Regions from separate parts of the Solibacillus sp. FSL K6-1126 genome, predicted to be linked through region 1. Evidence: predicted binding sites of a transcription regulator. Region 1 holds the regulator's gene; the other holds the start of a gene.
The links. Region 1 encodes LexA, which represses DNA repair genes until DNA is damaged. Its sites were predicted from a motif close to CGAACATATGTTCG; they were not measured.
Positions count from the first base shown of each region.

Region 2: the regulator LexA is predicted to act here: its motif matches at 3,008-3,021, upstream of recA (recombinase RecA).

Region 1 covers NZ_JBBOPD010000001.1:2,737,804-2,742,241, forward strand. Annotated here, with positions in the region: gene tkt (transketolase) at 1-394, opposite strand, end outside; gene MHH44_RS13615 (DUF896 domain-containing protein) at 534-770, opposite strand; gene MHH44_RS13620 (YneB family resolvase-like protein) at 835-1,491, opposite strand; gene yneA (cell division suppressor protein YneA) at 1,478-1,825, opposite strand; gene lexA (transcriptional repressor LexA) at 1,986-2,609, shown strand; gene MHH44_RS13635 (gamma-glutamyl-gamma-aminobutyrate hydrolase family protein) at 2,691-3,386, opposite strand; gene MHH44_RS13640 (5' nucleotidase, NT5C type) at 3,502-4,047, opposite strand; gene MHH44_RS13645 (DNA alkylation repair protein) at 4,125-4,438, opposite strand, start outside.
Region 2 covers NZ_JBBOPD010000001.1:1,273,730-1,278,167, reverse strand. Annotated here, with positions in the region: gene rny (ribonuclease Y) at 1-1,152, opposite strand, end outside; gene recA (recombinase RecA) at 1,850-2,926, opposite strand; gene MHH44_RS06100 (competence/damage-inducible protein A) at 3,093-4,352, opposite strand.

The sequences.
Region 1 (4,438 bases):
CAGCCATAGCCATACCTACTGACATGGCAATACCTTGTCCTAATGGACCAGTTGTCGCTTCTACACCAACTGTATGACCATATTCAGGATGTCCCGGTGTTTTTGAATTCCACTGACGGAAGTTTTTGATTTCTTCCATCTCTAAACCATAGCCACCCAAATGTAATAAACTATATAAAAGCATGGAACCATGTCCAGCTGATAATACAAAACGGTCGCGATTATACCAATTAGGATTTTGTGGGTTATGGCGTAATTGCTTCGTCCACAAAGTATAGGCCATAGGTGCAGCACCCATTGGTAAACCTGGGTGACCAGAATTTGCTTTTTCAATTGCGTCGATTGATAATGTACGGATTGCGTTAATTGCTAACTGATCCATCTGTTGTGTCATTATGTGACATCCTTTCCTCGTACGATATTTATACCTTTTATAGTGTAGACAAATTTTCACAAGAAAACAATAATTTCTAAAAACGTCATCTAAAATATGTCATACTTAATATTAAATGTGACATATTAATGAAATGTTATTAGTTTAAGAATTTCTTCTGTGATTTTATTTGTTTTAATTTTTCAGGTGTCACATCATTGCCCTCTTCATCAATTACTTTCACATGCTCGATTGTATCGCGCATTGTGGAACGGAATGTATCTAAATACTCTTTGCGCAGCGCAGTGCGTTCCTTCGCTTGCTCTTCCGTCAATTTACCTTCTTTCGCTAATTTAGAAAGCTCATTAATTCGAGCTATTTTCTCTTTTGATAACATTTGAATCTCACCTTTCTTCCTACCTACTACAAAGGTATAAAAAAAACGACTTGAAGACAAGTGTTTACTCTTCAAGTCGCTCCATATATTCAATATATCTTCTATGTACGGTCGCTTTACTGATGGAAATGCCCAAACCAGACAATGTCGTAGCAATTTCTGCAAATGTTAAGCCTTTCTGGCGTAGCTGGACGATTTCTTCAACAGGCACTTCTTTACGTTCACGCCCTTCAATATTACCGCGGTTTTTTAAATTATTTTGGGGCTGGTAGCCATTTTCTACAGCACGACGCATTCCCCGGCGGATTTTCGCATTATGCATACGACGCTGATATTCTTCGACAATCGCTAAAATTTCGAGCAGCATTGTATCCATTTCGTTTAATACGACAGGACCTGCATCATTCAATGTATACACTGTCGCTTCATATTTTTGCAATAGGTGAAGTACTGCCATACGTGCATTACCGCGCCCTAACCGTGTTTCGTCCTGTACAAATAACGCTTTGACGCCGTGTTCTTTCATATAGTCAAGCATATCGAGCAGTCCATCTCGGTCCACATCATATCCGCTATGCTGATCCATGAAAATCTCCACATCATTATAGCCGAATGTTTTCGCATACTTTGTCAGCTCTTCTTGCTGACGTACTAGTGACGTTTCCTGTGTATTTTTATCCGTACTGACACGGCAATAAATTACTGCTTTAGTTTTTATCATTGTTCCCTCTCACTACTTTAATCGATTGCATATCAGTGGATTCATTCAGCTGGGCAATGTATTGTGAATCTTTTTCTACAGGTACAACCAGTACTTGTCCTAAAACAACTTTTTCATCCAGCAATCCGTTTTCCTTTTTCACTTCATCGATCCAATCATGCTTAGCCATTTTACCACGATATTGTTCTGCCAACGACCATAAAGTATCGCCATGCTCTATGCTAACCTGTTCGTATAATTCTATTTTATCGTCCTGCATCATGAATAAAGCAATCATAAGTACAGAGAATAGTAGAAACATTGATGTAAAGCCATTTAGTTTAGTTTTTTTCATTTGTAAAACCCTCTTTCGAATATATGTTCGGAATATTTGTTCTCATAATAATACGAACATATGTTTTTGTCAACCGTTTTTTCGAACTTATGTTTGCATTCGTGTTCGCATACTGCTATACTTACTTTAAGAAAAATAGCATGATAAAGAGGTGAGTTAGTTGACACAAAAAATTTCAAAGCGGCAGCAGGCTATTCTAACTTTTATAAAAGAGGAAGTTCGTTCTAAAGGCTATCCGCCATCAGTACGCGAAATTGGAGAAGCGGTAGGTTTAGCTTCCAGTTCAACTGTCCACGGGCATTTAGCTCGTTTAGAAAGTAAAGGGCTTATCCGTCGTGACCCTACTAAACCGCGTGCCATTGAAATATTGGACCAGGAAGAGATGAACATCACCAAACAAGGTGTCATCCATGTTCCGTTAATCGGTAAAGTTACAGCTGGTCTGCCTATTTCCGCAATCGAGGATATTCAGGAATATTTCCCGTTGCCGGATGCTTACGGCTCACCGGAAGAAGAACTATTTATGCTTGAAATTATGGGTGAATCCATGATTGAAGCCGGAATTTTAAATGGGGATTATGTAATCGTCAAAAAAACGTCTACCGCGAACAATGGAGAGATTGTTGTAGCAATGACGGAAGATGATGAAGCGACAGTCAAACGCTTTTACAAAGAAAAAACTCATTTCCGCTTACAGCCTGAGAACAGTTCAATGGAGCCGATCATTGTCAATCAAGTTTCTATTTTAGGTAAAGTAGTCGGCCTCTATCGAAATATTCATTAATCAGAAGCTTGCCATTCTTATAGAATCGGCAAGTTTTTTAATGAATTAAAAAAACTCAGCCGTAAACGACTGAGCCTTTTATTACTTATGGCATGCTTCTATAAAACTTTTAAATAAGCGCTGTGCATAAACATCCCCGTTTGGCGCCAATTCTTCCGGGTGCCATTGTACCGCCACACAATACGGATGGGATTCGTGTTCAATTCCTTCAATAATGCCGTCTTTCGCAACTGCCGAAATAAGAAGTCCTTCCCCTAACTTTCCTACAGATTGATGGTGAAATGTGTTAACACGGAATGTTTCTTCTGTAAAAATCTCCTTAAATTTCGGTGTCTTCACTTCAACGGTATGTGCCAATTCTCCACGCTTTGAAGGTTGTTTATGTAAGATTGTATTCTCCACCTGTGATGGTATATCCTGAATTATCGTACCTCCGAATGCAACATTCATAATTTGTTGTCCACGGCAAATACCTAGAACAGGCATTTGTCTTTTAAAGGCTGCCTTCATTAATAAAAGATCACTGTCATCACGCTTTCTAACAACACTACCGATATGACGGTGCGGTTCCTCATTAAACAATAATGGATCGATATCCGCTCCACCAATTAATACGAGGCCATCAACTACATTTAATACTGCTTCTACGTTTTCTTCCGTAGCATTCGGTATACAAATTGGTATACCCCCCGCTAGTTCTATCGACGTCAAATATGCGTTGTTTATATCCAATTTCTTGTCAAAATCATACATTGTTAATCCAATAATCGGTTTCATTCATTCTATCCCCTTACAATTTAAAGATAATTCCAATTATTTAAATTATACTATTTCGTTAAGCTAAGTTACTACAAAAATATAAAAGGATTGCCTGATTGCAACCCTTTCCCTTTTAAACAATTTCCAGTTGTTTTATAAAATACTGTTTAATTTCTTTCCAGTTGTTCACACGCATGAAACCTTCTTCTGATCGATTGTACGGCATCGAATACAATATACCTGTTCCTTTAAATGACTTGAGTTGGCGTGGGCTATCGTCAATTAAATAATCAGTATGTATTACCGCTTTATTTCCACAAAACACTATGTTCTGTGTTTTAATAAATGGTAAATACTCCATTAACCAATCGTACTTCGCTGTAAATGACCCGGGTACATCCATGGCAGCTGTCGCAATATAAATCTCATAATGCTCCTGCAGCTCTCGAATGACATCAATAGCATCTTCATCCAGTACTTTTAAATCTCTGAAATAGCCGGGCTCATTTAATAGAGCAAATAATTTTTTCGCATCTTCTCTAGGTAAATCGCGCTGTGTCGTCAGAAGAAATTCTTCATCGGTAAAATTTGTCCCGAAATTCTCGTTATATGTAACACATAATTTCGAATAAAAGTCAGCCAGCACCTGGTCCATATCGATGGCAATGCTTTTTTTCATGTAATAGCCTCCTTGAAATTTCCTAATTTTAGTTTATACAATTGTATGGCAAAAAAACAAGGTATAACTCTTTACAATTAACAGCGTACATATTTACGTTTAAAGCCGATTCGTCCTTTTTCCACCTGTTTTTCAATTTCAGCAAAAGCGTGCAGCAAACCCGGCTTTTTCCCTTCACGTTTCGTTTCAATTGGCCCGATTTCCTTAGCGAATTGCACAGCCTCTTCATGTAGAGGTTTAAATGAAACACCTACTGTCATGACAAAGTTATTCATTGCTACTTGTGTACGTGGTGGTGCTTGACGGATATTTTGTTTTACATACTCAAGCATACCCAATAATTTTTCTTTTGAAAATTCTTCATCTTTACGATTGCCGAGCAGCCAGCAGT
Region 2 (4,438 bases), 1.5 Mb from region 1:
CACACCGATTTCTACATGGCTTCCTTCTACTTCGTGGTCAATTGCTTTACCGATATCATGCAGTAAACCTGCACGACGCGCTAATGTCACATCTTCGCCTAGTTCAGCAGCAAGTAATCCTGCTAAGTGGGCTACTTCAATTGAGTGTTTTAATACATTTTGACCATAGCTTGTACGGTATTTCATACGACCTAGGATCTTCATTAAATCCGGATGCAGGTTATGAATACCTACTTCAAATGTTGTTTGCTCCCCTGTTTCGCGGATCTGTTCGTCCACTTCACGGCGAGACTTTTCAACCATTTCTTCGATACGTGCCGGGTGAATACGACCATCTTGAACTAGTTTTTCCAATGCAAGACGAGCTGTTTCACGTCGGATCGGATCAAAGCCGGATAAAATAACTGCTTCAGGTGTATCATCAATAATCAAATCAATACCTGTAAGCGTTTCTAATGTACGGATGTTACGGCCTTCACGACCAATGATGCGGCCTTTCATCTCATCATTTGGAAGATTTACAACGGACACTGTTGTTTCTGCAACATGGTCAGCTGCAAAGCGTTGTAATGCAAGTGATAAAATTTCTCGAGCCTTTTTGTCTGATTCTTCTTTTGCACGCAATTCTGATTCTTTCGTCATTACAGCGATATCTGTAGAAAGTTCGTTTTCAACTTCCTTCAAGATAACCTCTTTCGCTTCTTCGCGCGTCAGAGCTGCAATGCGCTCAAGCTCAGTTTTTTGACTTGCAACAAGTTGTTCTACTTTGCTTTCCATCTGTTCAATATGCTGTTGTCTGCTTGCCAGAGCTTCTTCCTTACGCTCTAAGCTTATCTCTCTTTTGTTCAGAGTTTCATCTTTGCGGTCAAGGTTTTCTTCTCTTTGCAATAAACGGTTCTCTTGTTTCTGAAGTTCTCCACGACGGTCACGAATGTCATTTTCCGCTTCAGTACGAAATTTGTGAGTTTCATCCTTTGCTTCAAGCAGTGCTTCTTTTTTCAGTGCATCCGCTTCACGTTTCGCGTCTTCCACGATTTGCTCGGCAACATGCTTTGCACCAGTCACTTTTGAATCATTCACGTTTTTCATGTAGAAATAGATAACAGCGACACCGACAGCGAATCCTAGCAAAGCAGGGAGTATCATTTCCATATCGTTTCCCTCCTATGCCTATATATGTCTGATGTTCTTTTAGTCGGCATAATATATCTGAATTATTCAAACATACCGCCTATTCATTTCAAAATTTAGAAATTATACATTTTAATTGTATAGTTCAAAATTAGGTATGTCAAGAATAGCCATGGTTTAAGGGGCTTTTTATATTTTTTTGGTCTATTAGGGGACTTCCAGAAATTAGTGTGGATTGGGGTGGCGGGTTACCAATCTTTTCTATAATGAATCCGGTTATCGCGATTTACGGGCTACCAGGCAACGGGAAGTTCTAATATAGTTCTAAATGTTCTAATATATTTTTATTTGTTCTAATAAACTTGCGATTTTCTAATATATTCTGTACTTCTTCAAATAAGTCGTCCCGATTTTCTAATATCCTCTTCGTATCTTCTAATATCCGATGGAGATTTTCTAATATAACAAACATTTGTTCTAGTATAAATCCCTGCTTTGTTTTTCCCACCGGTTTTACCTAGAAAAATTCAATCAAAATCGGTTAAATCATTCTCATCTTCTAATATCACGCAGAGACCGTCTAATAAAACCCATATTTATTCTACTCCACTGACCCAACAGGTACTTCAACCAAAGACCGCCCCACCATAACTATAAAACCGCCCTTCCCCAACAAAAACAAAAACCCAAGCAAAATTCTTCGCTTGGGTCTGTAACATTATTCTTTATCTTTTTCGTCTTCGAATAGTTCTAGTTCGTCCAGTTCTTCTTCTTCAGTTGTATCGTTGGCGCCGATTGTGTAGCCTAGTTCGCCGATACCGAAGTGTTGACGGATTTTTTCTGTCACTTCTTCTTTGATCGCTGGGTTTTCTTTGAAGAATTGTTTTACATTTTCACGACCTTGGCCGATTCGTTCGCTGTTGTATGAATACCAAGAACCGCTCTTTTGGATGATGTCCAGTTCTGCACCGATGTCGACGATTTCGCCTTCTTTTGAAATCCCTTCGCCGTACATAATATCCACTTCCGCTGTACGGAATGGTGGTGCTACTTTGTTTTTCACGACTTTGATTTTCGTTTTGTTCCCGATAATTTCTGTACCTTGCTTAATCGCTTCACCGCGTCGTACTTCTAAACGGATAGAAGAGTAGAATTTAAGGGCACGTCCACCTGTTGTTGTTTCCGGGTTACCGAACATAACACCGATTTTTTCACGAACTTGGTTGATGAAGATAGCAAGCGTATTCGATTTATTAATAACACCTGATAATTTACGTAATGCCTGTGACATTAAACGCGCTTGGAGACCCATGTGCGAGTCACCCATTTCGCCCTCGATCTCGGCTTTTGGCACTAATGCTGCTACAGAGTCGATTACGATAATATCAATCGCGCCAGAACGTACTAATGCTTCTGCGATTTCAAGTGCTTGTTCACCTGTATCCGGCTGTGATAATAATAATTCGTCAATGTTAACGCCTAATTTTTGTGCATATACCGGGTCAAGTGCGTGCTCAGCATCGATAAACGCTGCTGTACCGCCGTTTGCCTGAATTTCTGCGATGGCATGTAATGTAACTGTTGTTTTACCAGATGATTCTGGTCCGTAAACTTCTACAATACGTCCGCGCGGGTAGCCGCCTATACCTAATGCTGCATCAATTGCGATAGAGCCTGATGAAGTTGTCTCCATATGACGGTTCGAGTTTTCACCTAACTTCATGACAGAACCTTTACCGAATTGTTTTTCTATTTGTTTTAACGCCATATCTAATGCTGCTTTACGATCGCTCAAACTATTTCCTCCTTAAGAAAAAGCTTTATTTAACTTATGTCTCTATTATACTTGCTAATGAGATAACATTCAAGAAAAAAGCGAACATATTTTCGCTTTTTCTTTGAATGTTTCTAAATGTCTTTAAATCACTGATCAAATTGTCTTTTTCATTAGAATACAACAACTAAATCAGCTTTTTGTAACCTTGATTCGCTAATTCTCTCATTAAATAGCTGAATGTAAACTTCACTGCGCGGATTCGGTTCGTATTTCTTGAACCGGTTAATTGTAGTCGGTACGTGAGCGGTTCTGTGTCACCGATCTTAATGCCAACCCAGATTGATCCTGCAGGCTGTCCGTCATGATCACCCGGTCCTGCTGCTCCCGTCAACCCAACGCCGATATCTGTACCGAACTTTTCACGGACTTGTGTTGCCATTGCTGCTGCACATTCACTGCTGACGATGCCTTTTTCATCAAGCAGTTCACCGGAAACACCGAGGTGCTTAATTTTCGCTTCTTTCGTATACGTCACAACACCGCCGATTAATGCAGATCCAACACCCGGGATTTCTGCCAGCTCCGACTGGAACAGACCGGCCGTTAAACTTTCGGCAGCGGAAACTGTTAATTCATTTTCAAGAAGCATTTGCACAAGCTTGAAACCTAATGATTCATCATTTACGCCATAATAGTATTCTCCGACGATATCGAGAATTTCACGTTTCTTTAACTCGATCAGACGGAATGCCTGTTGTTCGTTTTGTGCTTTTGCCGTAATGCGCAATGTAACTTCACCATCTGAAGCAAGCGGGGCTACTGTTGGATTTGTCTGTTCCTCCAAAATACTCTGTATGCGGGTTTCCAGATCTGCTTCACCGATCCCGTAAAAACGTAGTACATGCGATAAAATTACACCGCCGTCATGCAAAAGTGCTGCCAGTTTTGGCTTCGTTTCATATTGGAACATTGGCTCAAGTTCTTTTGGCGGACCCGGCAGTAAAATATAAATGCGGTCATTTTCCTCCAAAAACATCCCCGGTGCCATCCCATGCTGGTTCAACAAGACATCGCAGCCATCCAGTACTAGCGCCTGTTTTCGGTTGTTTTCCGTCATCGGTCGTCTTTGCTTCGAGAAAAATTCCTCAATCGCAAACAGCGCCGTTTCATCAAACACTAACGTACGATTCAAATGTTTCGCAATCGCTTCTTTTGTCAGATCATCCTTTGTCGGACCTAAACCACCTGAGAAAATAATTACATCCGCACGCTGTTCCGCAATTTTGATCGCCTCTAATAGCCGCGCCTCGTTATCTCCTACAACTGTATGATAATAAACATTAATGCCAAGTTCCGAAAGCTGGCTCGAAATAAATTTCGCGTTCGTGTTGGCGATTTGTCCTAATAATAATTCCGATCCTACCGCTATAATTTCTGCATTCATTCCTAAAACCCCCTAAATATAAAGAAAACTAGATTAGAAAAACAGCGCCGTCCAAAATGCACGGGCATCTGTTATGTCTTTTATGG